3 regions of the Paenibacillus sp. AN1007 genome follow, and region 3 is predicted to be linked to each of the others. Evidence: riboswitches for the same ligand, from Rfam matches in the RefSeq annotation. Region 3 holds a riboswitch; each other region holds the start of a gene.
The links. Region 3 has a riboswitch for cobalamin ahead of cobJ (precorrin-3B C(17)-methyltransferase). Riboswitches for the same ligand answer to the same signal wherever they lie in the genome.

Region 1 (10,315 bases), 2.1 Mb from region 3:
GAATCAGGCTGTGTGTCGGTATTTTGCGTCCTTCACGAGCCAGCGTCATGACGAACCACAGCGTCATGGCCCCGGTCAGAAAAGCAACCAGCGGCAGCGTCCAGATTCCGATCAGGGCATACTGCAGTCCGAAGAAAATCAGGAAAGCCGCCCCCACCGAAGCTCCTGAGGATACCCCTAGTGTAAAAGGATCTGCCAGCGGATTGCGCAGCACTCCTTGAAAGCCCGCGCCTGCAATGGCCAGCGAAGCTCCAACGAGCACCGCAAGCAGCACACGTGGAAAGCGCACCTTCCAGATAATCTGTTCGGCAGCCCTGCTCCAATCAGGTGTGATCCAGTCGCCCACCCACGGCATTTTGTGAATGAGAATACCGGCAATGTCCCGGATGGGCAGCGCCACCGAACCAATGCCCGTGCAGATGAGCACGGTAAGCATCAGCAGCCCTATACCTATCGTTCCGTACAGGATCAGCTTTTTGCTCATTTGAACAGATCAGGATAGATCGCTTTGGCTACTTCTTTTAATCCTTGAGTTACACGTGGGCCCGGACGGCTCAGCAAGTTGGCATCCAATCCGACCACATTATTGTTTTTTACGGCTGTGATTTGATCCCAGCCGCTGCGCGATTTGATAATCTGATCCAGCGTTTTGGAGTTTTCGTCAATTACATCGTTTGCGTATAGAATAACATCCGGATTAGCGGCGATTACATTTTCCTCGTTAATCTGATACCAGCTCTCTTTGTCCGCAGCAATATTGGTGCCTCCAGCTGTCGTGATCAGTTCATCCATGAACTCACCTTTACCTACGGTCCAGCCTGGAGAGAACTCAACATATACTTTCTTTTTCTCTTCCGGCTTCACGGCTTTGACCGCTTCTGTTACGTTCGTTACATCCTGCTTCATCTGTGTGATCAGTTTCTGAGCCTGCTCCTGATGATCTGTAATTTTACCAAACGTTTCGATATTGTTCATTACATCGTCGATGGATTTAGGATCGGTTTTGAAAATGGTGATCCCCAAATCACGCAGCTTTTTCACTGCATCTTCACTCAACGAAATACCTCCGAATACGATATCCGCATCAGCGGCAATAACCGACTCTTCATTGGGTTTGTTAATCCCGCCCATTTTCGCTTTTGCTTTCGCCGCTTCCGGGTAGTCATCGTAATCCGATACCCCTATAATCTGCTCGTCCAGGCCAAGCGCAAACAATGACTCCGTTTCAGCCGGAGATACCGAGACAATTTTGGATGGTGCCTTTTCAAAAGTAAAAGACTCACCTGTTGCATCGGTAACCGTCAGCGGATATTGTGTTTTCAGATCGGTTTGCGTTTGTTCCTGTGACTGCTCTTGTGCAGGCTGCTGTGTGCTGCCCGCTCCTTCTTTGGTTGCTGCATTACCGCATCCGGCGAGCGCCAGTGCCAGCATCGCTGCGCTCAACAGTGACGTGAGTGCTTTCCAGTTCTTAATCATTAATTTAAACTCCCCTTCTCTATCTGTACTATTGTTGTTACATAATACCTCAATCTTAATGCTCTACCCCATCTTGGTGTGTTCCGATGAAACGAAAATGAAGATGTGTACACGTTTAACGGAGAGTGCAGAACCAATTTGGAGAAACGAAGTGCTCGCCTGCAGCTTTCTGTAAGAAAGCTGCATCGAAAGCATACGCCTATCACCGGATTTTTCCCTTTGAATAAGGGAATCAAAAAAATCTAGGGATAATAACAATCGGAAAATGGTACTGCACTCGGAGTGGCCCCGTGTAACATACTATTTTTCATCACATCGTGTACAACAAGAAAAATCCCTAATCCTCACATAAGGATCAGGGATGACGTCTCGCATATGGCAGTCTGTATATGTGCAGCAGGAAGCGCTCACGCACAGAATGGCCCGAAACGTTGTCCTTTCCTCGAAGGAACACCGGCTTGTACGTCCAGGGCTGGTAATCTGACTTACAGGATGGCTCCTGTTTCACAGTGGCGGGACCGTGCTGGATTTACACCAGCTTCCCCATTTACCCTTGTGCACATCATGACTTGTCTTTGCTCATCATGAACATCTGCTTCACACGCGGGACCCTTGGTCGTTAATGATGGTTAATCCATGTGACCGATAGATGCAGTTAGCTCCGCACGAATCACATCAGCTCAGGCCTTGCAGCCTATCACACCAATATGCTCGTACCGAGTCACACTTCTGTTGTGATTATAGGGTATATTGCACCGCCTTACAAGCCGATAGACGGAAAATTCACACGGCTGCCAAGCCAGCGGTTCCCCTGCTTTTCAATGTATACCTGAATCGCCTGTCCCGGGATCACATGTGTATCCCAGAATCCAACACCTTCAATAAGACGGGACAGCATGTAACGGATGACTCCGCCATGTGTCACAATCAATGTTCTATGTGAAGTCCGGCCTGACCAGATATGTTCATGCAGAAAAGAATCTATTCGTCCCGCGAATGACGGCCATGCTTCCCCTTCAGGCGGCGCAACCTCCTGCGGTTGATCGATCCAGCGCCGGTAGAGCGGATTATGCTGCAGCTGCTCGTAGGTCAAACCTTCCCATTGTCCAAAATCATTCTCGCGCAGGCGCGCATCCAACTTTGCCTGTGCAGCAGCCTGAGGCGCGGTGTACGCCAAGGTCTGACGACAGCGAAGAAGGTCACTGCAGTATACGGCGTCCCATGTAAGATTGCGGCACTGCCGGCTTAGCAGAGCCAGCTCTTCTTGAGCACCCGGCAGCAGACCAATGTCGGTATGCCCCAGGTATCTTTTTTCCACATTCCACTGGGTTGTTCCATGACGGATCAGTACAATGCTCCGCTTTGACGAAGACTGTTTTGATCCAAACTGTTCTAACTCACCGTGCTGCGATCCATTCTGTTCTGATTCACTAGAGTCTGGATCACTTTGCTCCTGCCCTTCTTTAATTACCACAATAGCGCACCTCCTATTAACCACACACCCATGGTTGCTAAGAAACAAAGGCCCACAAAAGCGCCAGCTGACCAAAACATTAGCCTTGTCGTTCGTACAATATCTTCGGCCTCCATCGGCCGCGCAGCCTCGCCCATATAAGCACGAAACGAGGCAATACCGTGATACACGTTATGTCCGCCCAGCCGAATGCCAAGTGCTCCGGCCACTGCCGATTCGGGAAAACCGCTATTGGGACTGGGATGCAGCCTCGCATCACGGGCAACCATGCGTGCTGCACCTCGGGCATCCAGCCTGAGCACCCGTGCGCCTACAATTAACAGTGCGGCGGTTACGCGCGCAGGAATCCAGTTTGCCCAATCATCCAGACGGGCAGAGGCCCAGCCAAGATGCAGATATTTTTCGTTTTTATAACCAACCATGGAGTCCAGCGTATTGACAGCCCGGTAAGCCATAGCCAGCGGAGCGCCGCCAATGAGCGCATAGAACAGAGGGGACACGATGGCATCAACAATATTTTCCGCGACCGTCTCCACCGTTCCCCGGACCACCTCGGGCTCGTCCAGATGTGCGGTATCACGTCCAACAATCATGCTCAGGGAACGCCGTGCGGCAGGCCAATCCTGCTGTTTCAGATGACGATATACTTCCATTCCTGCGTCTCTTAAACCTTTGGAAGCAATCGTGGTGGCGATCAGAACGATTTCGGCTGCAGCCGCTAAAAGGGGATGAATCTTACCAAGCAGCAGCAAAAGACCCCAGGTGACGGCAAAAGAACCACCTGCAATCAAGATCGGGAACAAGATTCCGGCTTTTTTCAGACCTGCATCTGTGTTCACACGTAATCGAATTACACGCTCCAGAGCCGAGATGGCTTTCCCCATACCGATAACCGGATGCGGAATCCAGCGCGGGTCTCCAATGCATCGGTCTAGTATATACGCCAGAATGATAACCCAAGCCCCCCCCATGCCAATCCAGAACGAGGAAGCCCATAGATGTTCCAATTCCAATGTCATTGCCGTCCTACCCTCTCTTTCCACTGCAGTCCAGCCTGAAGACTTTCGGTCACTGTGTCATACACCAGTCTGCCGATGACCGCCCCCAAAGCCGTTGCTGTACCCGCGTAAGTGTGAAGCGGCTGGATATCGTCCCCGTTCTGACGAACAGCAAGCACAATGGCATCCGTTGTTGTACCTGTGGCAGGCAGTCCGTTCTCCGAATCGGCAATGCCTGCATCCGCAAGCGCTCGAGCTTTGGCCTCCACTGCCGTCTGAACCGCATTGACCATTGCTCCCGAAGTCATCCGGCCGTTGAACCAGAGCATGATATTAATTGTGCCAGGGATATATGGAGCTCTGTTTTGGGTTTGCCCATGGATATCAAAAACAGTTCTCTCCGAACCTGCACGTGCAGCATTCGATACTCCGGCAGTTGTACAGCACAGCAGCCCGAATTCCGAACTTGTAAATTCCTGAATGGAGGTATGCTCCAGCCTAACAGCTGTTAATAATCCGGCACATTGATCGGCCTGTTCCTGCCATTCACGCAGCGCCTGAGCGATATCACGGGGTGGATCATCACAGCGGTAGTGTTTGTCCACATAAATGTTAAAGACGCGATTCAATTCAAGCATCCCGCCGCCATATACTGCGCTGGACAGTGCAGAAGCAGAATGCGGAATCTGTGCTTTGATATGCCGTTCATGCGCAGAGATGTGCAGCCCAGGCCAGGAAGAGGATACATAGACGTTCTCGCCTATTTTTCCATGTGTAAAATAGTTATAAAACGGGAGTGTCATGACCGCTTTCCTCCCTTTCCTTTTTCGGAATGCTGCTTATGGCTCTGCTGACCTGCCTGATCAGAAGATGCCAGACACGCGTCCTGATCCTTGCTCCGCTCAAGCACACTTCCCAACACGTCAAGCAGTCTGTCATTGGCCTGGGCACCTTTGACCGCGAAGCGTACATGTCCTGCACCAAGCCCCGGATACATGGCACAGCTGCGAATCAAAATGCCTCGCTTCCCCAATGCTTCCTGGATGGAAGCCGCCGTCCATGGTTCTGGCACACGCGCCAGAATAAAATTTGCCTCACCCGGCGTTACGCTGCACCCATACATCTCCAGCGATGTAATTAATCGTGCCCGTTCACGCGTAATATGCGATATCGTTTCCTGTTCAAAACGTTCGCCGCTGCGCAGGCAGGCTTCTCCTGCAATTAATGCCAGTCCATTCACACTCCAAGTCACCTGTTTCTCCGTCATCGCCTGTATGTATGCTGCACTCCCCAAGGCATATCCGAGTCGCAGTCCGGGAATAGCGTAGAACTTGGTCATGGAGCGGATAATAATCACATTCGGGTATTTATCCAGATGCGGAGCAAGAGACTGCCGCCGGGAAACTGGAATAAAATCAATAAAGGCTTCGTCAATAACGAGTACCGTATCCTTCTCTTCAGCTTTGCGGGCAAGTCTGTGAAGCACTTCCACCGGATACTGCACACCGTTTGGATTGTTCGGCTGTCCAAGGAAAAGCAGGTCTACCTTCTCCATCAACTGTTCGATATCTTCGGTTCTCGCCTGCCAATTCAATTCTTCCCGGCCTGCTGCATGGATGACCTCCGCACCGAATTGCCGCGCCAAAGTGCTGTACTCCGAAAAGCCCGGTTCCACCGTTCCTACTCTGCGTGGAGCAAGTGCCAGCAGAATCAGAGCCATGCTTTCGGCAGCTCCATTGGCTACGGAAATCTGCTTCTTCGTTACCCCCAAACGCTCACTCAACAGTGCTTTGAATGCCCGATGGCCCGGATCAGGATAACGAAGCACGGAGTGCAGACCTTGCTGCAGTGCTTCGAGCACCTCTCTAGGCGGTCCTAGCGGGTTAATATTGGCGCTGTAATCGAGGAAATCTGCCGCACTGCCTCCAAATCGCGAAGCAGCCGTCTCCACATCTCCGCCATGTCCGAATACTTCGATATAACCGGTCATTCTTCCGTCATCCTCTCTGTCTGTTCTTTTTATTATGGATGGCACATGAGGGACGGGTCAATGCTGTATTACTTTTCAATATCATATACCTGGAAAGGGAGGCTTCAAAATAAAGGGCATCACGTGTTTTCTTTGTGTCCCAACGACAATTCGTTTACAATAGAAGAGGAATTTCAGGAACTTCGGTTTTCTGATTCATGGATACAAGCATCACTACATAAGGGGCTTCGCGCCTCTCACATACATTAATGGAGGAATGACCATGCTGTTTGTAGACAACCAGGGCATTACAGATCCTTCTGTAAACCTCGCGATTGAGGAATACATTCTGAAGCATCTGCCGATGGAGGATGACAGCTACCTGCTGTTTTACATCAACCGTCCGTCCATCATCATTGGCAAGCACCAAAATACGATTGAAGAAATTAATATCGAATACGTTCAGGATAACGGTGTGCAGGTGGTACGCCGTCTTTCCGGGGGCGGCGCAGTGTATCACGATCTGGGCAACCTGAACTTCAGTTTCATCACTGCGGATGACGGTCAATCCTTCCATAACTTCCGCAAGTTCACCCAGCCTGTGGTTGAAGCGCTGCACGAACTTGGCGTCAATGCCGAGTTGACCGGACGCAATGATCTGCAAGTCGGCGAAAAGAAAATTTCGGGCAACGCCCAATTTGCTACCCGCGGACGCATGTTCAGTCACGGCACGCTGATGTTTGATCTGAATCTGGAGCATGTTCAGGCATCCTTGAACGTCAATCCCGAGAAATTCAAATCCAAGAGCACCAAGTCGGTACGCAGCCGGGTTGCCAACATTCGTGATCTGATTGACACCAATCTGACGATTGAAGAGTTCCGTGATGAGCTGCTGCGTCATATTTTCCGCATGGAGCCGCAGGACGTTCCTCAGTACAAGCTGACCGAGAAGGACTGGGACAAAATCAAGGAAATCTCGGCCGAGCGTTATAACAACTGGGACTGGAACTACGGTCTGTCACCAGAAAGCAATGTGAAGCACACCCGCAAATTCCCGGTCGGCATCATTGATCTGCGCATGAACATCAAGGATGGACGCATCGAAGATATTAAAATTTTCGGCGATTTCTTCGGTGTTGGTGATGTGGCAGATATCGAGGACATGCTGCGCGGCAAGCGTTACGATGAGACTGAAGTGCGTTCAGCACTGGAAGGTCTGAATGTGAAGCATTACTTTGGCAACCTGGAGCTGGAAGACTTTATCGGCCTTGTTTTCCTGGAAGAATAACAAAGAAAATATGACATTTAGATGGGTATAGATGGTTTGAACGAATTTTCGATTACACATTTAACGGAAAAGGCAGAACTATTCGTTTACACAATAACGGAGAAGACAGAAAAAAACCGGAGAAGCAAAGCGTTCGCCTGAAAGCTTTCTGCAAGAAAGCTGCATCGGAAGCATACGCTTATCACCGGATTTTCCCCTTTAACAAAAGGGAATCAAAAAATCGGGGGATAACAGCGATCGGAAGGTTATTCTGTCTTCGGAGTGACCGCGTAAATCACCGGTGGTTCAACTTTTAAGTTCTAATAAAAATCCGGTGATGATTAGAGCGATCATAAGATGAATCTACATTTGGAGTGACTCGTGTAATCTATTTATTTCGTTCAATGATATAGAAGCAGATAAAAAAAGGAGAGAAACATCACATGACTTACAAACTCATTGCCATCGACATCGATGACACTCTGATTAACGACAACAAGGAAGTTACACCGGCTACACAAACAGCTCTGGAACAAGCGGTAGCCCATGGAGTTGTTGTTACCCTTGCTACAGGACGCGCTTATGCCTCCGCGCAGGCACTTGCACGTCAAACCAAGCTGAACGTACCGATCATTACGTATCAGGGCGCTTTGGTGAAAAACCTGCTTGATGAAAAAGTGCTTTATGAGCGCTATGTACCGCAGGAGGCTTCCCGCAAACTGTTTGACTACTGTCTGGAGAAAAATCTGCACCTGCAAACGTACATCGACGACAAGCTGTATGCTCGTGAAGAAAACCAGAAACTGCTTGACTATGCCAAGCTGAACGGCACGCAATATTACATCGAGTCTGACTTCATCAAAGTCATCGAACAACCAACACCTAAACTGCTGATCATCGACGAGCCGGACTATCTGGATCAAGTGGCTGTAGAGCTTCGTGAGCTGCTTGGACCAGAAGTGCACATTACCAAATCCAAGCCGTACTTCCTCGAAATTATGCATAAGGAAGGTACGAAAGGCCACGCCCTGACGTTCCTGGCTGAGCATTTCGGTCACGAGCTTAGCGAGTGCATTGCCATCGGTGACTCCTGGAACGATCATGAGATGCTGGAAGTGGCGGGTCTTGGTGTAGCGATGGGTAACGCCATCCCTGCGCTGAAAGATCTGGCAGACTACATTACGGCGAGCAACAACGAAGACGGCGTCAAAGAGGTTATCGAGAAATTTGTACTGAACGCAGAGTAAACAATACGCTGTGAATCAAAAAAACAGCCCGGATACCACGATCAATTGTGGTTCCGGGTTTTGTTTGTAGTTTTATTTTTTATTTTTGGCCAGCAATACTGCGGTTAAAAAAGAAATCTGTAACGACACAGTAATAGCAACCGAAACCATAATATTCGTTGAATCGGATATATGAACGAAAAATAAAACAAGAATGAATACCAGGATAGAAAGAATCACACTGGCTAAGAAATTCAGGAAAACTTTTTTCATCATTTCACACGACTCCTCAAAGTAACAACTCTTACTATCATACTATAGAGGAGATTCTCCCGGTATATTCTAGGAGCCTTGCACAATCACCTTCGTACGTTTCCCTTTCTTCAACCAGCTGCTCACCTTATCATTCATAGCCAGCAGGCCAGAGATCACCAGCACTACACCAACCCAGGTAATCCAGCTGACATGCTCTCCGTAAACAACTGCCCCAAGCCCAACCGCGATCGGTGGAGAGATGTACAGCCACGTTGCCGGGAACAATGGATTTGTGCGCGACATGATCCAGTAGAACAGACTGTGCCCGACCATCGAACCGATTACGGTCAGATATATCACAGATGATACCGCAGGCAGTACATCGAGTGCCGACATGTTCCACGACTCCGTCAACGCTGACAGGATAAATAACAACACGCCGCCATACATCATCTGCACCGCATTAATCGCAACAGGACTCATCGAACTGAATTGATGAATGACTTTTTTGGAATAAAGCGTACCTGCCGAATAACATACTTCCCCTATCAACACAGCGATGCATCCCCACAAAAATAAAGACCCTGCTCCCAGCGATACGCCTGGCAAAACAACAAGCACAACGCCTGTAAAACCAATCAGGCAGCCAACAAGCATGCGAGCCGATGTTTTCTGCCGCAGTAGCGCTGTCTGCATGAGCATAATCATCAGCGGGCCTGTAGCCGATAGGATGGCACCCACGCCAGAGCTGACATGCTGTTCAGCCCAATATAACGTGGCAAACGTGCCGAAGGTCAGACCTGCTCCGGTAATCAGCATTTCTTTGCGCCACAACAAGGACATTTTCACATGCCCCTTCATCCTCATCCATGTAAACATCAATGCTCCTGCTATCACAAACCGCAGTCCCGCTGAGAGGAAAGGCGGCATGCCTGCCTCAACTCCAACCTTAATCGCCAGAAACGTTGTCCCGAAAACAAGACACATTACGGTAAATGCAATCCCCACCATGTTAACCACTCCTTTATCTGTTCTCCATCATAGCTCATGGTCTATAGAACAGAATGAACAAAACAGAACAGTTCCTCCGCTTTAGCTGTTACAATGGAGTTCAAAAGGAGCGTGAATCGGGTGGGCAAAACGTTAATGATGACAGATAACAGCATGAAACGGTACGAGCAGGTCATCCATTATCTCATTGTGCGGATCGAGGCAGGTGAATGGGCTGAAGAGGAAAAACTGCCTTCGGTGCGAAGCCTGTCCGAACTGCTCGGCGTACATCGGCTTACAGTATTCAAAGCGTATCAAGAGTTAAAGCAGCGCGGCATTGTTTATGTCAAAGATAAATCCGGTTATTATGTCAGTCCTGCCAAACCAATAGCGGATGCAGATCAGGCCGATGACCCGTCCGTATCTGCCTGGCTTCATTGGGATACGCTGGATCGCGTCCAATCGCTGGAAGCTGAGTATCAGTTCTCCAAATCCTTGATCGACCCTTCCCTGCTGCCCAACCGATATTGGGGGGAGCTGATGCGTGACTTGCTGGATCAGTATCCTCGCCTGCTGGGCACCTATTCGACGATCCAAGGTGATCTGGAGCTGCGCAGCAGTCTCGCAGATCACCTGACGACGAAGGAACGTTTCTATCTC
Region 2 (10,315 bases), 860 kb from region 3:
AACTCCCAAAATACATGTGACCATCTTCCCCAATCGGCAGTCTAATCTATGTAAAACCGGCCAAGAGATTTATCTATTCACAATATAAACCGTTACGAAAGGAGCTGTTAACTATGGATTTACCCGATCTCATTACACAAGCTATTCAGGGAGATCGTGAAGCTTTCATCAGGCTGATCCGAGAGATTGAACATTCCCTATACAATACCGCTATATCCATGCTGCGCAAAGAGGAGGATGCCGCGGACGCGATTCAGGAAACGATCCTGAAAGCCTACAAATCCATGCACACCCTCCGAGAACCGCAGTATTTCAAAACATGGATGTTCCGTATTCTCATCAATGAATGCAATACCTTGTTATCCCGCCGTTCTCTCTCCACTTCTTACGCCGAAGTACCCGCAGAACATCAGGCACAATCCAGTCCATACGATGAAGTGGATATGCGAGAAGCGGTCGATCAGCTGGAGGAAACCAAACGAATTGTAATTGTCCTGCACTACTTTGAAGATATGAGTCTGCGTCAGATTGCTGACACACTTGGGCTGTCCGAAAGCGCTGTGAAGATGAGGCTGAACCGGGCAAGGAAAGATCTTTATCAGAAATTTAAAAACTTTCGGGAGGTAAAATTACATGTCGAACCCATTTAGTCTCGATCAAAAATTAAAAGAACAAGCAAAGGAGCGTCCTATCATGTCTGAAATCGTACGCAGCCGCATTGATGCAACACTGGATTCCCTGCCTGAATCACCTGGAACAATGAACATGGAATCGCTTCAGGCTCATAAGAAGCATTCAAGACGTACTCACAAAGGACTGCGCCGTATCTCAGGAGTCGCTATCGCAGCAGCAGTGCTGGGTATGACGGTTTTTGCATCCGGTTTTGTATCCCCAGCGATGGCTGACTCGCTGCGCAGCATTCCGCTCGTAGGCAGTCTTTTCAGCTCCATTGAAGCCGATATGGGACTTCGAACGGCAGGTAACGAAGGTTTGACTACGACTGTGAACCATTCTTTTGCTTATCAGGACGTCAAATTCAAAGTATTAGAGACAGTCTATGACGGCACACGTGCGGCGTTTCTCGTTCATGTTACTGCACCTAATCTCAATCAGGGCATGTACGACAATGGCAAGGATATCGTGAAGCTGAGCAGTGGCGTTGAAAACGTATTTTTCGATGTGAATGGGTCTCGCCCAGATAGCGGTCTGTTCTATAGTTCAGCCGGAGCGAACGAGCCTGATACCCTGCTTTTTGAACAGGTCATTCCTGCGGATCAAACGGGTGCTGTTCCCGATCAGTTCGAGGCTAAGGTTAAATTAACGCTGCAAGGTATTGATCATGAATTTGAGCTGACAGTTCCTTTTACAAAATCAACAACCAACACTCACAATGTACAGCCGAATACTGCTGCGGAAAACGACCTGTATACAGCTGCGGTTACAAAAGCCGAAGTTACACCAATCACGGCTCGTCTAACTGCATCGATCGGTTTAAAAGGGAAAGAAAATCTAACTGCCAGAGAAGAAGAACAACTGCGCGAAATCAGATTTGCTGTCTATGATGATCAAGGCCGACAATTGACCGCACTGAACGGTGAAGGTATGTATGAAGCAAACCAGTTGAGCTGGGAAAGTATCTATGCCACTACAGCTAAGGATGTAAAATACCTGGTTGTAAAGCCTTTTAAGGTAAAGGATGACTTTGCGGAAGAAGTCCAAGACAATCAATTTATCAAGGGGATGGAAATGAAAATCCAGCTACCAGAGCGAAAATGAGCATCCTTCTTAAAGGCAAAACATGGTCTGTTCCTCAAGATGAAAAAGTCAACAAGCTGTGGTACAATGAAGGAATTGTGTATTCGCAGACAGACATGCAGATCGAGTTCAAAAATCAAACATTTTGGGCACTCTTCATCGATTGATCATGCTGCCACTTTAGGGAGGTTTATGGAACAACCATGCTCATTATTGGTATCGCCGGAGGAACCGGCTCCGGCAAAACAACGGTAGCCCGCTCCGTTATTGAACGTCTGGGATCAGCTAAAGTTACATTTATATCCCAAGACAATTATTACAAAGACCAGTCAGACCTCACACCTGAGCAGCGCAGACTGACGAATTATGATCACCCGTTTGCTTTTGATAATGATCTGCTGATCGAGCATCTTACCCTGTTAAAAAAGGGCCAGCCAGCGTATGCTCCCGTGTATGACTTCACCATAGATAACCGCGCTGCAGGCGAAACAATTGAGCTTGCACCGAACCACATCGTTATTGTCGAAGGGCTGCATGTGCTGATTGATGAGCATCTTCGTACACTGCTGGACATCAAGGTATTTGTAGATACGGATTCCGATGTACGTATTCTGCGCAGAGTACTGCGTGACATGGAGGAGCGTGGACGCTCGATTCAATCCGTGTACAAACAGTACCTCGAAACGGTCAAACCGATGCATGATGCGTTTATCGAGCCATCTAAAAAGTATGCCGATATCATCATCCCTGAGGGCGGACATAACGAAGTAGGGATTCAGATGCTGTCCATTCTTACCGAGAAATATCTCACTGGAGAGAACTGGAACAGATCTTAATCCGCTGCAGCATATTCTTTCGGAACATTTCTTCGGAAATGTCATCAAAGCTTCTCATCCAAACATTCCAACGAAAATCCAGATTACGATACAGCGTAATCTGGATTTTTATGTTCTTACAGCTTTACGTCATATATACTAAATACCATATTGAGTTGAAAGGAGTTTACCTTAATGGCTGCTTTTGAAGATTTTATGCAGCATGACATTCGAGTAGGTACCGTAGTGGAGGCCGAACCCTTCCTGAAAGCTCGCATTCCTGCAATCAAAATGATAATTGATTTTGGGCCGCTGGGTCTGAAGCGTTCCAGTGCCCAGATTACCGAGCGCTATACACCTGACATGATGATTGGCAAACAGGTCGTGGCTGTCGTTAATTTCCCGCCAAGACGAATTGCCGGCTTCCTCTCCGAAGTCCTTGTGCTGGGCGGTGTACCCCGCGAAGGCGATGTCGTCCTGCTTTCCCCGGATCATCCGCTGCCGAACGGAACACCCGTTGCCTGACTATCATGAAACATGCCGTAAACAAAAGGGTTATCTGGAGTGAATGAATTTGCCTGATCCACTCACTCCAGATAACCCCGTTTCCGTATAATGAACTTAGATGCTCTCCGCCAGAACCACCACACGTTCTCGCTTCTGCATTTCATCCTTCAGCTTTCGTAAGGACAACGCCGAGGACATCAGACTTCTCGTGTAGGAATGATTCGCCGAACTGCTCAACCTTGCACTGTCCACAACCTCCACTACTTTCCCTTGATGCATGACTGCAATGCGATCACTTACCTGCTGCACCACAGCAAGATCATGTGATATGAAGATGGAGGAAACTCCTGTCTCCCTGCGCAGCTCCATGAGCAGATCCAGAATCTGCTGCTGGATCGAAACGTCCAGTGCAGAGGTAGCCTCGTCAAAAATAATAATCTCGGGCCTTACACCAATTGCACGGGCGATCACAGCCCGCTGCTGCTGCCCGCCGCTTAATTCATGCGGGTATTTATCCGCATCGGATGCAGATAACCCGACTCGTTCCAAGAGCTTGCGTGTCTCCTGAACGGCCTGCGGGCCTTTCATTAATTTATAATTCAAGAGAGGTTCACAGATGAACATGCCTATCTTCATACGTGGGTTAAAGATCATCGACGGATCCTGAAAGACCATCTGAATCTGTTTACGCATCTGGCGCAGCTTCTCACCTCTCAAACGGGTGATCTCCTGCTGACGATACCAAATCTCCCCTGAATTCACATGCTCCAGCTGCGTCACACATTTGGCCAAGGAGCTTTTGCCGCTCCCGCTCTGCCCGACAATGCCCAGACATTCCCCGGGATATACTGCCAGATTCACGTTTTGCAATGCCTGAACAGCCTGCTGTCCTTTCAATTCGTACGTTTTGCATACGCTGTTCAATCTCAGAATCGGTGATTTGTCATCGGTCATGTACATTCCCCTCCAGTTCGGGTACAGCCTGCAGCAGCTTGCGCGTATACGCATGAACCGGATTCGATATGACATGCAGCGTATCATCCAGTTCCACCAATCTGCCGTCTAACATCACACCGATGCGGTCTGCCATATGGGCTGCAACAGCAATGTTATGTGTCACCAGTATCATGCTGGTTCCCTTTTCAATACAAAGCTTCTTTAATTGCTTCATGACTTCATTTTGAGTCGTAACATCCAACGCACTTGTCGGTTCATCCGCCAGCAGCAGTTCCGGCTCCAGCGCAGCAGCCATCGCAATCGCTGCCCGCTGCTTCATACCACCACTGAGCTGCGAAGCATATGAACGCATAACTTGTTCTGGATTATCCAGCCCCACATGGGCAAGCGCGCGGACAGCCAGGGCCTGAGCCGCTTTCCGGGACATTGGAAGATGGGCACGAATTGCCTCTACGTACTGACTCCCGATGCTTTGAATCGGATTCAGATAGGAACCCGTATCCTGAAATACCGTCGCAATTCGTTTCCCGCGCATCCCCTGCCAATGCTGCTGTGAGCCGCGCAGCAGCACCCGATCCCCGAAAGTAATCTCTCCTTCCTTGTACTGCCCGCCCACAGGCAGTAGGCCCAGTAAAGCCCGAATCAGGGTGGACTTCCCGCTGCCGCTTTCACCTACAATACCTATGATCTCTCCCTGCCTCATGGAAAACGATACTTCCCGCAAAGACGGAGCCGCTTCCTTGTAGCTCACAGACAGATTTTTCACTTCAAGAAGAGATGCTGTTACTGCACGCGGCGGCATCATCACTGCTCAACCTTGATATTGCGATCCAGCAGATAAAAGTCGATCGGGTACATCGCCGCGCCCTTGACATTGCTTTTGCTGACAATATTAATCGGCGTGTATGTCAAAAACATATAAGCGGCATCGTCCAAAATCAGCTGCTGGGCTTCCGCTGCTAGAGCATATCTCTTCTCCACATCAAACTCTGAGTGAAGTCCCTCAATGAGCTGATCCAACTTCGGATTGCTGTATCCACCCACATTCCACTCCGCACCTGTCTTGAAATAAAAGTCTAGAATATACTGCGGATCACCCGTGATGCCTGTGTTAATGCTCGTTAGGGCTAAATCATAATTTCCGCTCTTCTGATGATCGGTGAGATCCTCATACGAGGTCAGCTCCAGACCAACGCCAATCTCTTTCAGTTGAGACTGCATCGCAGCCGCCACAACGGAATCTGACTCGTACGCTGCATTGAGAATGAGCTGCAGCGACAGCTTTTCCCCATCTTTTTCCCGTATACTGTCTCCATCCGTATCCTTATATCCAGCTTCATCCAGCAATTGTTTGGCCTTATCCGGTTCATAATTGTATCCTTTGAGCTTGTCGTACCCAAAAGGCAAAGCAGAGGTAAATGGTCCTTTGGCTGCTTGTCCACCTACCAGCGTATTCGCATACCTCTCGCGATCGATTCCGTAAGAGATCGCACGGCGAACCTTCGGATCACTCAGCAGCGGATGGCTGGTGTTAAACCATACAAACTGAGTACGAAGACTGGGTATTTCATCAATAGTGTATTGTGATGTGTCCTGAAAAAGAGACATATTGCTGCGTCCTATATTACTTGCTGCATCAATCTCGCCTGATTGAAGTGCCAGTGCACGTGTGCTGTCATCCTTGATGTATTTCAGCGTCATCGTGTCCAGATCGGCCGCACCGCCCCAGTACCCATCGTATTTCTTAACCTGAATCTCCTGGTCAGGTGTATATCCTGTAACCATGAACGGCCCGGTAGCTATCGGCGCACTTTTGAATTTCGATGTATCTGCACTCGTATCCACAATAATGAAAAGCGGCTCAGCAATATTGCCCAGCAGTGAGGCATCCGGCTGCGTTGTTTTGATCGTCAGATCCTGCCCTTTGGCAGCCATTGATGCAATCGGCAGTGTCGATTGACCTCTCTCGTTCAGCGAGATGGATCGTTCGATTGATTTTTTCACCGCATCAGCAGTCACCGGATTGCCATTATGAAATGTTACCCCGTCACGAATATGAAAATGCCAGGTCGTATCGTCAACCCGATCCCACTTGTCTGCGAGTTTGGGCACCATCTTCATGTGTTCATCAAACTGAATCAGCGTCTCTCCTATTGCGGCCCGTGTCAGCGTCCAGCCGTTCCACTCTTCCGCAGGGTCCAGGCTGCTGCCCAGCCAGAACAAGGCAATATTTAGATGAGACTTATTCCCTGCAGCACCTGAGATGCTCGCATCTGTATCTGATGATTTTTCCGCAGCATTCGATGATGTCGAAGCCGATGAATTTTTGCCGCTGCCGCAAGCGGTGAGCACCATAATGACCATCATAGACATAAGAGCAAACAGCCACTTTCGTTGAACATTCCTCATCCTTCACAATCCCTTCAGTTAACCTGTATTTTTCTTGGGATCGAGCACATCTCGCAGACTGTCTCCCAGCAAATTAAAAATGATAACCGTACTGAATATCGCAACCCCCGGATAAATTAACAACCATGGCGCGGTCTGCAGATACCTTCTGCCTTCATTTAACATCGCTCCCCACTCCGGGTCAGGCGGCTGTGCACCAAGTCCCAGGAAAGAAAGTCCCGAGATGGACAGCATCATGCCGCCCACGTCCATCATCGCCATCACGATCAGGGGAGGCAGCATGTTAGGCAGGATCGTTCTGCCAATGATCTGAATCTTACGCGCACCGCTGAAAGCGGCAGCAGTGACGAATTCTTTTTGCTGAAGAGAAATGACCAAGCTTCGGGCCATGCGTGCATACTTTGCCCACCAGACCACCGAGAGTGCCGCTACGGTATTTAACAATCCTGGGCCCAACATGCCTACCACGGCAATTGCAAAAATCAATCCCGGAAACGCCATCAATGTATCACACAGCCGCATAAGCACCGTGTCCACCACTCCCCGGACAAAACCTGCAATTACACCAACCACTGCACCCAAACTGAAGACGATCCCAATCATCACAAACGTAAGCAGCAGTGAAGTCCTTGCTCCGTACAGAAGTCGAGACAGGACACATCGTCCGAGCTGATCCGTCCCAAGTGGATATTCGGGGCTGGACGGCTGCAGCACTTTGGCAAAATTCGTGGCGAGTGGATCATGCGGAGCCAGCAGTGGGGCAATCAGAGCCAGAATGATCCAGCTCCCGGCCAGAGACAGCACAAATACAAAGCTGCGGCGTTGTGTCAGCCATGCTCGAATTGCTGCGCTCATCTAAATGTCCACATCCAATCGAATGCGCGGATCACGCAGATGTGTCCATAGATCAACAAGCAGATTCAGCGTAACGTAGATGATCGCCATCCAGATCACATATCCCTGTATCAAAGGATAGTCTCGTGTAAAAATCGCATCCACTGCCATCTGTCCCACCCCCGGCCATACGAATAAACTTTCGACTATGGCTGCTCCGCCGAGCAGTGCACCTGTTGTCATACCCAGAAGGGTCACTATCGGCAGCAGTGAATTCGGCAAAATATGGCGCCATATGATGATTGACTCCTTCACACCTCTTGCCCTCGCCCCCATGACGTAATTCTGACTGGTCTCCTCCAGCATCGCTGCACGAATCTGCCGACTGTACTGCGCAATCAGCGGAATGGCCAGCGTGACCGCAGGCAGGATCAGACTGTTCCAGCCGGAACTGCCCATGACGGGCAGCAGCTTCAGCTGCACCCCAAACACCAGCATCAGAAGCATACCCAGCCAGAAGCTTGGCATGGACAAACCGGCAAAGGAAAATAGACGAATCATATAATCCAGCCATTGATTTCGCCGTACAGCCGAGATGATTCCCAGCGGAAAAGAGATCAATATCACCAGAAGCATGGCACTTCCCGTTAAACGGAGTGTTGCCGGAAGACGCGCCAGCAGCACCTCCATTACCGGACGGTCATACTTATATGACGTACCAAAGTCTCCGGTGACCACCTGCGCAAGCCACGTTCCATACCGAACCAGAAACGGCTTGTCCAATCCCAGTTCCACTCTCACTTGTCTGACCAACTCATCCGAAGGTGTGATTCCAGTGGACATCAGCATCAGTCTGGCGGGATCGCCAGGGGAAAGATAGGTTAATAGAAATGTCAGGAAGGTAATGCCAAACAGAACGGCAACCAGTTGTAATAATCGTTTAACGATATATCTGCCCAATGAAAAACGTCCTTCCCGATGTATTGCGCATATCTTTATGTCCATTCAATCCAAAAAGACGCCCTTCTCCGTTACACGGAATGAGGACGTCTTAAATAAACAGATTTTCAGAAAAAATCATGCTCTTTAAACACCTTCCTATCTCCCGTAGGGTACTGCTGTGTTTGTCAAACCTGGCAGGTCTCCTGGCTTCAGCATCATCACCATAGCAGCTCCTTCCCGATCTTCCCAAGATCAGTGGATATGCTGCCTGACTCCTCTGTTACAGTGGCGGGACCGCGCCGGCATCACACCGGACTTCCCTTTTAAGCTTCTGTCCAAGCGGACAGAGCACCAAGTTCCACGTATTTAATTCAGCTTAATGTTGTTATCTGCTGCACTTCTGTATCAGTATAGCGGCATACGGAATAATGTTCAAAACTTTTCTTTCAATATTGAAATTGATAAATGCGGCTAATCTCGCACTCGCGAACCCTTCGGCGATATGCCTGTCACACGTTTGAACATTTTGGAAAAGAGCAGCGGGTCGGTGTATCCAACGGAGTGGGCTACTTCACTCACGGACAGCATCGGGTTGCGCAGCAGCTCCGCTGCACGATTCATGCGATACTCCAGGAAAAAGGCCTGCAGTGACTTGCCATATCGCTCTTTGAACAATCCTGATAAATAGGTTCGATCCAGCCCGACAGCCTGTGCGATATCCAGAATTGAGGTGCGCTGGCTGTACCTGTTCTCCATAAACTGCACAGCCTGCCGAATATAAGTTTCTTTGGGCGAAAGAAGCGGGCTTTCTTCCTCTTTAATCGGTGCGGATGCAATTAACGCTGCCATAAGTCGGTATAACAAACTTTGATGCATCACATCTCCTCCTGGAAGTTGGCTCGTTCCTGCTCTAAGCATTTCATCATACAGCGCTGCCATGGTATTCGGTTCATGAGCAGTAAACACCGGATGGGCCTCGCTTAACTGTGCACGCTGCATAAAGGCTTTTGCCTGTACACCTCTGAAGCCAAACCATGAATATGTCCATGGCTCCTCTGCATCGGCCTCATAATGGATAACTGTGTCGGGTAATATGAGAAATCCTTGGCCCTCACTCAGATGATATTTCCGATCATCCATATACACCGTGCCATGGCCTTCATGAATGTAATGCACAATATAGGAATCACGTACCCCCGGTCCCCAATAATGGGCAGGATCACATGCCTCCCATCCATAAAATAATAAGACCAGCTCCATCTGTGTCCAGCCCGCAGAAACGACATTCATTTCAATTTTCCGGCTCATGTTAACCTCCTTTCGACGTTGATGATCAACTATCTTAAATGAAACCTGGATAGTCCCCACTTGTATTCACACTAAATTATAACAGGTGAAAAACGCAAATTATTCATGAAAACGAAAACATAAATGGGATTATGCCATGTTTGGGAGGGGTTGAACCATAGTGATATGAGCCTGTTCGGCCTATAGTTGGGGTACAACATTTTTTCGGGAAGGATGAACATGGGATGAATAAAATTACGTTTCTTGGTGCGGGCAGCACCGTTTTTGTTAAAAATGTATTAGGTGATGTCATGATGACGGAGGCTCTGCAGGATTTTGAACTGGCCTTGTTTGATATTGATGCCGAGCGTCTCGGCGACTCCGAGCGCTTGTTAACCAGCTTGGCCCAATCGCTGGGCAGCCGCTGTTCCGTGAAGACATATCATGACCGCAAGGAAGCGCTGCGCGGAGCCAAATATGTAATTAATGCAATTCAAGTCGGCGGATATGACCCGTGTACGATCACCGATTTTGAAATTCCGAAGAAATACGGCCTGCGTCAAACGATTGCCGATACCCTCGGCATTGGCGGCATCTTCCGCAACCTGCGCACCATCCCGGTGATGCTGGACTTCGCCAAGGATATGCAGGAAGTATGCCCGGATGCCTGGTTCCTGAACTATACGAATCCGATGGCTGTGCTTACTAATGTTATGAACGTGCATGGCGGGATCAAAACGGTAGGACTGTGCCACAGTGTGCAGGTCTGCGTACCCCATCTCTTCGATGCGCTGGGGATCGATCAGACA
Region 3 (10,315 bases):
TCACTGTTCGCATCCGGGTCACTGCTCCCCCGTCCCAACACAAGCACGGCTGTCTCTTCATCCGTTACGCTCAACGCAGCAGGCGGAGCGGCTACTGCAGCTGCTGTATCTGTTTCACCTTCACCTTGAGCTGCAGCCCGCACAGGCTGTGCCTCCTGCAGGCGAGTTTGCATAATCTGCACCACTTTTTCATGTACGCCAATCGGGCGTCCGTATATAAACTGCACCTGAGGATAACGTGCTTTGGCACGGTCAATGGCATTCGGAATGTCAATCTTGGCATGACCGGCTGCAAACAAAATGATCGGCACCAGTACAACACGCGTCGCACCTCTGTCTACACAAGCTGTCACACCATCAGCAATACTCGGTCTCGTTAACTCCAGAAAACAGGTCTCCACCAGCGTGTTCTCTGGTGCCTGCTCGGCAACCCCACGCGCAAACTCCTTTAACTCACGGTTTCCCTCAGGATCACGGCTCCCGTGTCCCACCAACAAAATGGCATCCATCTTCTTATCTCCTCCGCTGTCCGATCCACAGATCAGATTTTTCATGTAACCATCATCTATCAACATCAACCACACGCTAACCATCTCACTTACTTAATGCCTACTACGCTCACAACTCGGCGCTAACGATCCCAGATAACGTTATTTGGAGTAATTTATACTCGCTGGAATTCTAACGATCTCAGGAGACGTTATTTCACCAAAATGATGCCTTTTACACCAACTTGGGCTGGGTTTTAATGAAATAGCGTTCCTACGGATCGTTACATTTTCAAACATGCCCTTTTCCGCGATATAAGGCTTCTGAGAATCGTTAGCGCTATAGGCCGCGATTCAGTCTGATCAAGGATCGGCAGCGCGTTTGATCGACCTGTATCATCTATCTTCGTTCACTTAATCTCCGCATACCGGATTCACTTCGACGGTGACTGGTGCATCCACATGGCGGAAGCCCTGAATAACCCCTACACGTTTGAAAAACTTGTGAAAGCGCTCGTTCGGATGGCCCTTTGCCTTGTACTCCGCCACGATGCGTTCTACGATGCCGCCAATTTCATCACCGGGAATACCCTCGGCTACAGGTTGGGCCGGATGTGCGTTGCGCCCAAACTTTTTGCCGCCAAGGAACAGATCGTATCCGCCTTTGCGGTAAACGATACCAATATCCTCCAGCACCGCGCCGTAACAAGCCATACCGCAACCGTTCAGCGCTACACTGGTTTCCTTCGGAGCAGATAATCCGCCAATCACGTCCTGAAGATGGTTAGCCATCGGAACGGCATCATCTTTCTCCAGATTGCAGAAATCACAGGCTTTGACCTTGATGACATCACCGATGGGAACAACGATAAAATTCGCTGCACGCAGCTGCTCCACCAGCGCATCCGGTTCAAACGTCGGCACCCTCAGAATGATCTGGTGCTCCGGCGTATACTCCAGCTCGCCGTCCTCGCTTGCGCACTGCGCCAGCAGGGCCATCTGGACGGCGGTGAACTTTTTGTTGCCCACGCCGGGCGCTACGCCGACCTCGAAGAGCGGCGCCTTGCGTCCCGGCACGGGCCGAGCTGGGGTGCCAACCGCCGAGCGCCGTCAGCGCGATGCGCCGCCACGGCCGCCGGGCCTGACGCCGCCGCGTCCAGCCAGCGGCCTGCCGCTTCGCCCCCGAGCGCACCGCCTGCCGCGAGCCGCGTCAGCGCCTCGGCAGCAAGCTCGGCAGCGCCGGCACGCGGCGCAGCAGCAGCGGCGCGCGGTGCGGCTTCTGCCGCCGCGGGCACGGACCGCGATGCAGCAAGCACGGCGGTGCCGGCACCGCGCGCCGGGCTTGCTGCAGGCGGGGTCGCCGCCCATGCACCAGCGGGCGGCTGCCCTTGCGGAGCCGTGCCCGCTCCGGCGCTCGCGCCGTGCAGGGCTGGCTCCGCCGTTAGCGCGGCCTGCGCATCGCGGGCCGCGCTATCGCCCGCTGCCTCGCCGGAGGCGGCAGCGCGGGCTTCTTGTGCGCCGAGCGACCATGGCTCGGCTTCGGTGCGCAGCCGCTCATGAGGTCTGAGCGGCTGTTCCGCGGAGTTCAGCGTATACTTCCGCTGATATCCGCGCGGAGTGACCATGAGTCCTTCGTACATCATGGTTGAGGAATTGCCGATAATTACGGTAGTCAACATACCGATATCGTGATGCAGCATATCTTCCAGTGTCGTCAGGACCACATCCTGACGTTCCCGATACGCACTTTTGACCAGACCCACCGGTGTCTTGGGATCACGGTAACGAAGCAGCATCTCCTGCGTCTCCACAATCTGGCGTGTACGGCGTCCACTGCGGGGATTGTACAGAGCAATGACAAAATCAGCCGCTGCTGCCGCTTCAACCCGGCGAATAATCGTATCCCATGGTGTCAAATGGTCGCTGAGACTGATCGTACACGCATCGTGCATTACGGGTGCACCCAGCAGGGAAGCGCAGGACTGAACAGCTGACACGCCGGGAATAACCTCAACGGCTACGCCTGTGTCCGGCTTCCAGCCCTGCTCCATCAGAACCTCGTAGACAAGTCCAGCCATGCCGTATACCCCTGCATCTCCACTGGAGATTACGGCCACAATGTTACCTGCTTCCGCCTGTCTCACCGCTTCCTGTGCCCGGCTGACTTCCTCGGTCATGCCCGTACGTACAATGGCTTGTCCATTCAGCAGTGGGCGAATCAGATCCACATAAGTGTTGTATCCGATAATAACCTCGCTTTCCTGCAGTGCATCCAGTGCCCGTTTCGTTATATGCTCCATCGCACCCGGGCCGAACCCGATAATCAGCAGTTTGCCTTGCTTTTGCATATCTCTTCCTCCCTCATTCCACTCGTCACGCGGTTTACATCTCAGCCTATTTATCTAAAATGTTAACTTTATTGATAAGAACTTCCTCTCTTGATTACAGGCAGCAAGTTCCCCGTGATATGCGGTATTCCTGACTTCATGCTGATGGTACTCCTCATTTTTCGCCTGATCCTGAAGCTGTTTGCTGTCCGAAAAACAAAAAAATCTCATCCTGTTCACGGATGAGATACGCATGTACTTAAACTCAGGAAACGAACGCATGAATCCCCCAAAAAAGGAGGTACACACGACCAAAACAGCCCATATAAGGCCTTTCAGGACAAACTGATGTTTGTCCCTTTCCGAATTTATCGTACACCACTCCTTTCCGCGAAGGGTTTGGTGACACATGCAAGGTAGGTCTCCTGGCTTTGGATCATCAGCTTTCTTTTCTGTCTTCCCCGTTTTCCGAGTGACGTTTATTGAAAAGCGCTTCACCATTACAGTGGCGGGACCGCTCGGGACTTGCACCCGATTCCCTGTTACCTCTTGCTTTACGCAAGAGCACCTTGCTGCTTTCATATTGATTTCATCATACCATCGGTCAGGAAAAAATGTCCACGATAATGAATATTGTCCATATCTTGATTTTCGGATAAAAATGAAAAAAGATCCTGATCCGCCAAACGGACCAGAACCTTTATGTATCCTGTATAACAAGCTTCTGTTTTTTCCTGCAGCGTTAACTCTCCACGCGTTTACGTTTTCTTCATCCAGTGATCTGACGTGCCTTCCTGCCTCCGTATACGCTGCTGCTCTCAACTCATTCCCGCCAGAGCTCCCTCTAAGACTCCCCCCGGACACCAACCGGATTAGCAGCAAAATAACGCCCCAGTTCAACAATAAGTGCACCCATCTTCTCTTCCTCCGGTACAACGAGTGCTTCAATGCCTTCCTCACGCATCGCATTTGCGGTCACTTTACCGACGGAAGCCGGAACTACACCTTCCCTGAAGGCCTTCAGCATCTGCTCCAGCTTTCCTTGAGAAGCGGCATATTCCGTTAAAAATCGAACTTGCGGACCACTTGTAAAAGCTACGGCATGCAGCTCATGCCGAAGGACTTCATCCAAAAGCTGCTTCAACGCAGCTTCTTCCGGTGGTACGTGACGATAAGGCAGCACTTGGCGTACGACGGCTCCCTGCTCTTCCAGCCAGTGGACCAGCTTGGGGGCCGTTTCTCCGTGCAGCTGCAGCATCACCTTTTTACCTGAGAGATCATGCGAGCCGAACTCACGAATCAATCCGTCCGTACTGCCATCATCGTCTCGTACCAAAGGTGTTAACTTCAGCTTCCGAAGTGCATTTACCGTTTTGTATCCTCTGGCTGCGACATTCGATTCAGACAGCACATTCCGAAACTGCCCGGCCACATCCATATCCTCCGCCATGTCAAACAAGGCATCCAGTCCCATACCGGTTGTAAACACAGCCCAATCCGGCGGATTGGAAATCCAGGAGACCAATCCATCCCTGATGCTGCGGTCATCCAGAAATACCGTTCCTTGTGCAGGACGCACAAGAGGGACTCCACCCATTTTTTCTACTAATAAAGACATCTCTTTGGACTTTCGCGGTCCGGTTAATGCTACTCTTACCCCTGCCAAATGCTGCGCCATACCTGTCCCCTCCGTTCAAATCAGCCGAATGTTCATCAGTCTGACTACAGTATACAGGCTGCTTGTACGGAGGGAAACCATATCTGCTTTCATTCCGGGCTCTTGGCTATAACGATTTTTTATAGTTTTCATCAGGAAGGCTGCAGATTACCGCCACCATGTGATGTTTTCCCCTTCTTTTCCCCGGACTTTTCTTCAGAGTGATCCGGTTCAGCGTGTGCCTGCTGCTTCTCATCCTCTTTGCGCTGTTTGTCTCTGGACGCACGTTCTTCGGACCCGGAATCCGGGACATGCTGTGCATCCTTCTTGCGCGGACGAAGGAAAAGAAACAATACAATTGGGAATAACACCTCGAACACGATCGCAATCCACGTCCACTCTCGAGTAAAGCGATTGAGCTGAACCGCATTGCGGAAAAACCAAAAGGCACATACAAAACCCAGCAGCGCAATCGGTCCAGTTAATACTTTACCAGACACCTTCGGAATCATTCGTTTTAATCCCCAGCATACAAAATACAGGTCAAATGCAATCTTGGTAATAATACAAGGCAGCGTTGCGGCAGCAAGCGCCAGATCAAACCGATCCAGGAAGTCACTGATCTGCAGCTGTCTTGCCAGCTCATACGATGGATATACAAGTCTTGAAGCAATGGGTACACCGATTGAAGCAATCGTTTCTACAACAATCAGCATCAGCAGCAATCCCGTAACAATAGTACCCGAAAGAATTGACTTCACGCGAAAGTCACTACCTCTTACCACAAAAGGCAGGGCAATCATCTCACCATAAAATGAAAAGATATACCAGCTTCCTGTCCCCACTCCCGCGAGGTCAACATCGAGATAGGGCTTCAAATTATCCAGATTGATCTGCTGAATCAGCATAAACGGAACGATGATGGAGTTTAACACAAATAGAGTCACATATAACTCCACCATACCGATTAGGGAACCGAGACCTCCCCTAACGATAAAAACGGCCATGACAATCAAAGAAAGCACGATTATCGATATAGGTGTTGTTTCAAGTAACGTGATACTTACATAATCCCCTGTTAGCCGTATATCTCTGGCAAGTACAAAGAAGAAAAACGTGATGTATAGAAACCCCGTTACTCTCCCGAGGAAGGGGAAGCGCTCCGCCAGCGACTCAAACAAATCCTTGTCTGGAAAACGCCGCTGGACACGGCTGAGCATCCACATCGATGTAAACATAATCAGAACAACCGGTACGTAACAGAGATAAGCATGCTGTTCTGCATAAAAAATGGCCTGAGCATGAGGTTGAAGCAGCGTACCTGTAATACTGAGCAGCATAATGATCAATACCATTTGTCGGTGGGTTACTTTCTGACTCATCCTGTCCCCTCCTTTCCTGCGCATACCTTCTGCATGTTAAGCAATCATACTGCACTTCATCCGGGCAGCGGCAGCAGACGCTGGATCACATGACTGATCCATACCGTTACAAAAAACGTCTTCGTGCTCAATGCAGTTACATACAACCAGATACCAATCCCTATGGCCATTAAACCGTAAGACAACCAGCGATTAATCGGGGCTGCCTGTTTCAGATGACGAAAATCCATGATAAGCGCGCCAACAACCATCGCTAAATATGTGAACAGAAGCGGTTTAATCATGCACAATGTCCTCCTCCACGACCCCGATCGGTTTATTGACAACGCCAACATTCTCAATGATGACATGGGGCTCTACATTCACCTTGACGTCCGGATAGAGAACATCCCAACGATCCTTAATCTTCTTCCACTCCTTTGGCCGCTGCTGATGAATTGATCTGCCCATACCGAGAATGTCCGCTTTGAACTTCTTCTGTACCAGATGGACCCCTTCTTCAATATCCTCTTTGAGCTTCTGGTGAACAGCCTCATTAATATTAAGAATCTCCTTCTCCTGCCGATCCCCATAATTGGATTCGTTGTCGACCAATACCCCTTTGGCATAGAGTTCAATGGTTATACTCACCTTCCCATTCTCTATATGAGGGTGAAGCGAAGCATTGTTCTCGTTCAGCTTGATAAACAAATCCCCTTTCCCTCGAGGGGCCTTGATCAAAACTTCAGGTGCATTCGCTTCACCCATCGCCAGAATCAGAGCATCTGCTGGTTCCTTATCCATCATGCCTACAAGTTTATCTTTTTTGAAAATAGCCAGACCATCCAGCTTGATATTGGTCTTGGAGTCTTTCCAATCTTTCGGTACGCTGTCCGAAACCGAAGCAATAGGCAGAAAAGGATCAATACCCTCGCTCAGAATGGAGTCGATAAATGTTTTGAGAGAACGCGGATTTCGCATATTCAGGAAACATAACTCTCGCACCATCTCTGAAGGGAATTTCTCAATGGGAGCATCCGTATCAATGACTTTATAAGCTTCACCCCGAGTGACGACAGGCATTGCCGATAACCGGTTGAGCGGATACCGCGTGAGTAAATCCAGCATCGAGGCCACACCTTCCCGGGCAAGCTCCTCTCCAATGAGGATGGTTCGGCGATGCGCATAATAAATTTTGCGAGACAATGATTTCTGACCTGCAAGTGTTGTTTCCCGCAGCGTTGGACCCGTGTTCGAGAGCAGGAACCATGACTTATCACCACTGGTCCCCCCGCCACCACCCTCACTGCCTGATGCACCTGACTGTCCTGGAAGAGCAATTTGCAGGCTTGCTCTGTAGTTCTCCTCTTCTTTATCAACGGCAATGCCGATAACAAAGGCAATGTCATTGATCTCTTCGCGATCCCAGCAGCCTGCTAGCATGGAAGTACACAGAATCAGCGCAATCACAGCTCTGTATTTGATAAGAACCTGCATGGAATCACCATCCTTCCTCAGCTTCCGGCGAACCATTAATATCTCTGGTCATACGTTTGCGGTCCCGATGTACAGTCGAAGGGCGATTGATCATTTTCCACCAAGGCACCCGGACCAAAATATCTTTGGTATCCTTCTTGCTGTACGGACTTAAACCAGACAGATATGGTACACCAAATGATGTCATCTGTGTCAGATGCACGGAGATGAGTACCAGACCAATGACTATGCCGTATAACCCTAACATGCCTGCCAGAAGCATGATCGGAAACCGCAGCAGCCTTACGGTAATGGCAAAGTTAAAGCGCGGAATAGTGAAGGAAGCTATGCCCGTCATCGACACGATGATAACCATTGGGGCAGACACAATACCTGCCTGTACGGCAGCTTGGCCGATCACCAGGGCACCGAGAATGCTGACCGCTTGCCCCACCGTCTTGGGCAGCCTGACCCCGGCCTCTCGAAGCGCTTCAAAGGATAATTCCATAATGAGCGCTTCGATCAGCGCCGGGAAAGGAATAGCTTCACGGGCACCGGCAATACTGAGAATCAGTGTGGTTGGAAGCATGTCCTGATGATAGGTTGTAACCGCGATATACAGAGCTGGCAGGAACAGAGCAATCGCTACGAACAAAAAGCGAATCCAGCGAATCAGATTCGTAATGAAAAACCGCTCATAGTAATCCTCGCTTGCCTGCAGCATCTGCCACATGGTCACAGGTGCAATCAATGCAAACGGTGTCCCGTCCACCATGATGGAGAATCGACCTTCCAGCAGGTTTGCAGCAACCGTATCTGGACGCTCCGAGTAGTGCAGCTGCGGAAAAGGAGAATAAGGATGATCTTCAATGAGCTCCTCAATGTAACCACTCTCCAAAATACCGTCAATTTCAATTTTTTCGAGACGTTTCTTGGCGTCCTGAATCAATTTGGGATCGGCGACTCCTTCCAGGTAGACCAAAACAACATCTGTTTTCGTATCGGAGCCCAGTGTCATACTCACCATTTTGAGTGCAGGTGTCTTCAGCTTGAACCGCAGTAAAGCTGTATTCATGCGGAGCGTCTCCGTGAATCCCTCCCGGGGTCCGCGGATGACCGATTCCGTCTGCGGCTCTTCTACGCCCCTTCTTATACCGCCCTTGACATTGAAAAGCCATGCTTCAGCTTCTCCATCCATGACCAGTAACGCCGATGAGGCAAGCACGCCCTCTGTCGCAGCGGCCCAGGTCTGAACTCGCTTTACCTGTGTTAATTCAATCCGTGTATCATCAATCGGCACATCCGGCTCGTCTGTTCGCTGCTGAATCAGTCCCCGAATAAGCGGACGCAGCATATGCTCCTGAATATCTGCCGAATTCACGATGCCCTCGACGTATACGAGGAGTCCCTGCACCTCCGGTGTGATCATAACATTGCGGAATACTACGTCGGAACATTCCGAGAATATTTCTTTTAATGCCTGAATCTGAGTCGTATGAACTCCACTAATTGGCTGCTTCAGAATAGGCGGGGACGGCAGTCCCAAGGGTATATGTCTGCTGCTGTCGGAGGATGCTCCTGAAGCTTTGGACTTACCACCGTCTGATGATGTTTTACCTGCCATATGCCGCCCCTCCATTCATGTTTTTATACGAGGTAGCTTGTGCCATAAGACAGGGAATTATGTGGTTTTTAATACAAAAAAATAAGCCTCCCATGAAGGAAGGCTTACAGATCGAAGTGATGGAAGTCTCATGCAGTAGGTTGAACGCACAATAGACCATGCGGCCATTCCATGTCTGTGTTAGTCTGCAAAATAATCCTCAGGTACATATTGAATTTCTGACTTGGCATAGATCGTAAGTGTATGCCGCTCGCTGTCATATTTTACGCGATCGCCATCGACATAATACCAGTGCTTCGTCAGAGGGCGGTCTTTACGCTGAACGAATCGAAATACGTTTAATTCCTGCCTCAGCTCGATAATCTTCGCAACGGTCTGCTCGTCCAGTCCCGAAACTGTAAACAGGAATCCCGTTCCATCCTGCTGAAAGCGATAAGACAGACCTGCATCCATTTTGCTGTTCGCCAGTCCACGCCCGGTCACTCCGTGTTTTACCATAAACCATTCCTGCTGCGCCATACGCATCGTTCCTCCTTGGATCTTGAAGTGGAGTTCGTCTTCTTTTATTAAGGCAGATCAATCAGCATATAAAAAGTGTCTTCAAGCCCTTCCAGCTTCATGGAAGAGGTCTGCTCCACACGTGCCGTATCTCCTGGATGCAGCACATGTTCATGCTGCAAACCGAGCTTGCCCTCGATGGAGAAAATGTACATGCGGCGCCCTTCTTTTTGCTCATACTCAAGCGTCTTGCCCTTGGATAATCGCCCAAGATAAATCGTCATGTCTTGATGAACCGTGGCAACCCGCGGCCCACCATCGGAGGAGGCTACAGGCACAAGAGCACCTTCCAAGGCCGCTATATCAAACGAAGTCGTTTCGTAGGAAGGCTCCAGCCCTTTCGTATGCGGCATAAACCACAGCTGGAGAAGTCTTACCTCCTCGGTATCTGAGGCATTATGCTCCGTATGAATGACTCCGCTTCCTGCGGACATGCGCTGAATGCTGCCAAAGCCTGTTACAGCAACGTTACCCAGACTGTCCTCATGTCTCAGCTTGCCATGCAGCACGATGGATACAATCTCCATATCACTGTGTGGATGTGCCCCAAAACCGCGACCTGGTGCGATAACATCATCATTAGCTACCCGCATCGGTCCAAACGCTGTATTGTCGGAATCCTGATATTCACCAAAGGAAAAACTGTGACTGCCGCGCAGCCAGCCCCTGTCAAAGCTGGAACGTGCTTCGGATGGAATGACCTTAATCATATCGTGCAACCTCCTCAGATCTATTATTGTACATGTTGTATCTCTCTTATTTTTTCTTAGCAGCATACTTATTCTCATTATACCAAATTTAAAATGATTTCGTCCAAAACAAAA

Region 1: another riboswitch for cobalamin. It lies ahead of ABXS70_RS18995 (ABC transporter substrate-binding protein); the one in region 3 lies ahead of cobJ (precorrin-3B C(17)-methyltransferase).
Region 2: another riboswitch for cobalamin. It lies ahead of nikB (nickel ABC transporter permease); the one in region 3 lies ahead of cobJ (precorrin-3B C(17)-methyltransferase).

What each region holds. Positions count from the first base shown of each region.
Region 1 covers NZ_CP159992.1:4,210,937-4,221,251, forward strand. The annotation lists gene ABXS70_RS18990 (iron ABC transporter permease) at 1-484, opposite strand, end outside; gene ABXS70_RS18995 (ABC transporter substrate-binding protein) at 481-1,476, opposite strand; cobalamin riboswitch at 1,929-2,058, opposite strand; gene ABXS70_RS19000 (histidine phosphatase family protein) at 2,237-2,950, opposite strand; gene cbiB (adenosylcobinamide-phosphate synthase CbiB) at 2,944-3,921, opposite strand; gene ABXS70_RS19010 (adenosylcobinamide amidohydrolase) at 3,966-4,751, opposite strand; gene cobD (threonine-phosphate decarboxylase CobD) at 4,748-5,938, opposite strand; gene ABXS70_RS19020 (lipoate--protein ligase) at 6,201-7,205, shown strand; gene ABXS70_RS19025 (Cof-type HAD-IIB family hydrolase) at 7,628-8,431, shown strand; gene ABXS70_RS19030 (hypothetical protein) at 8,504-8,686, opposite strand; gene ABXS70_RS19035 (EamA family transporter) at 8,753-9,676, opposite strand; gene ABXS70_RS19040 (PLP-dependent aminotransferase family protein) at 9,812-10,315, shown strand, end outside.
Region 2 covers NZ_CP159992.1:5,498,371-5,508,685, forward strand. The annotation lists gene ABXS70_RS24745 (sigma-70 family RNA polymerase sigma factor) at 114-650, shown strand; gene ABXS70_RS24750 (DUF4179 domain-containing protein) at 694-1,776, shown strand; gene udk (uridine kinase) at 1,959-2,591, shown strand; gene csaA (chaperone CsaA) at 2,766-3,095, shown strand; gene ABXS70_RS24765 (dipeptide/oligopeptide/nickel ABC transporter ATP-binding protein) at 3,192-4,031, opposite strand; gene ABXS70_RS24770 (ABC transporter ATP-binding protein) at 4,021-4,839, opposite strand; gene ABXS70_RS24775 (ABC transporter substrate-binding protein) at 4,839-6,443, opposite strand; gene nikC (nickel transporter permease) at 6,462-7,298, opposite strand; gene nikB (nickel ABC transporter permease) at 7,299-8,237, opposite strand; cobalamin riboswitch at 8,395-8,590, opposite strand; gene ABXS70_RS24790 (AraC family transcriptional regulator) at 8,691-9,527, opposite strand; gene ABXS70_RS24795 (alpha-glucosidase/alpha-galactosidase) at 9,752-10,315, shown strand, end outside.
Region 3 covers NZ_CP159992.1:6,358,601-6,368,915, reverse strand. The annotation lists gene ABXS70_RS28580 (sirohydrochlorin chelatase) at 1-509, opposite strand, end outside; partial or broken gene cobJ (precorrin-3B C(17)-methyltransferase) at 903-2,836, opposite strand; cobalamin riboswitch at 3,213-3,402, opposite strand; gene ABXS70_RS28570 (uroporphyrinogen-III synthase) at 3,660-4,493, opposite strand; gene ABXS70_RS28565 (endospore germination permease) at 4,625-5,854, opposite strand; gene ABXS70_RS28560 (hypothetical protein) at 5,911-6,138, opposite strand; gene ABXS70_RS28555 (Ger(x)C family spore germination protein) at 6,131-7,330, opposite strand; gene ABXS70_RS28550 (spore germination protein) at 7,335-8,933, opposite strand; gene ABXS70_RS28545 (hypothetical protein) at 9,114-9,452, opposite strand; gene ABXS70_RS28540 (pirin family protein) at 9,500-10,201, opposite strand.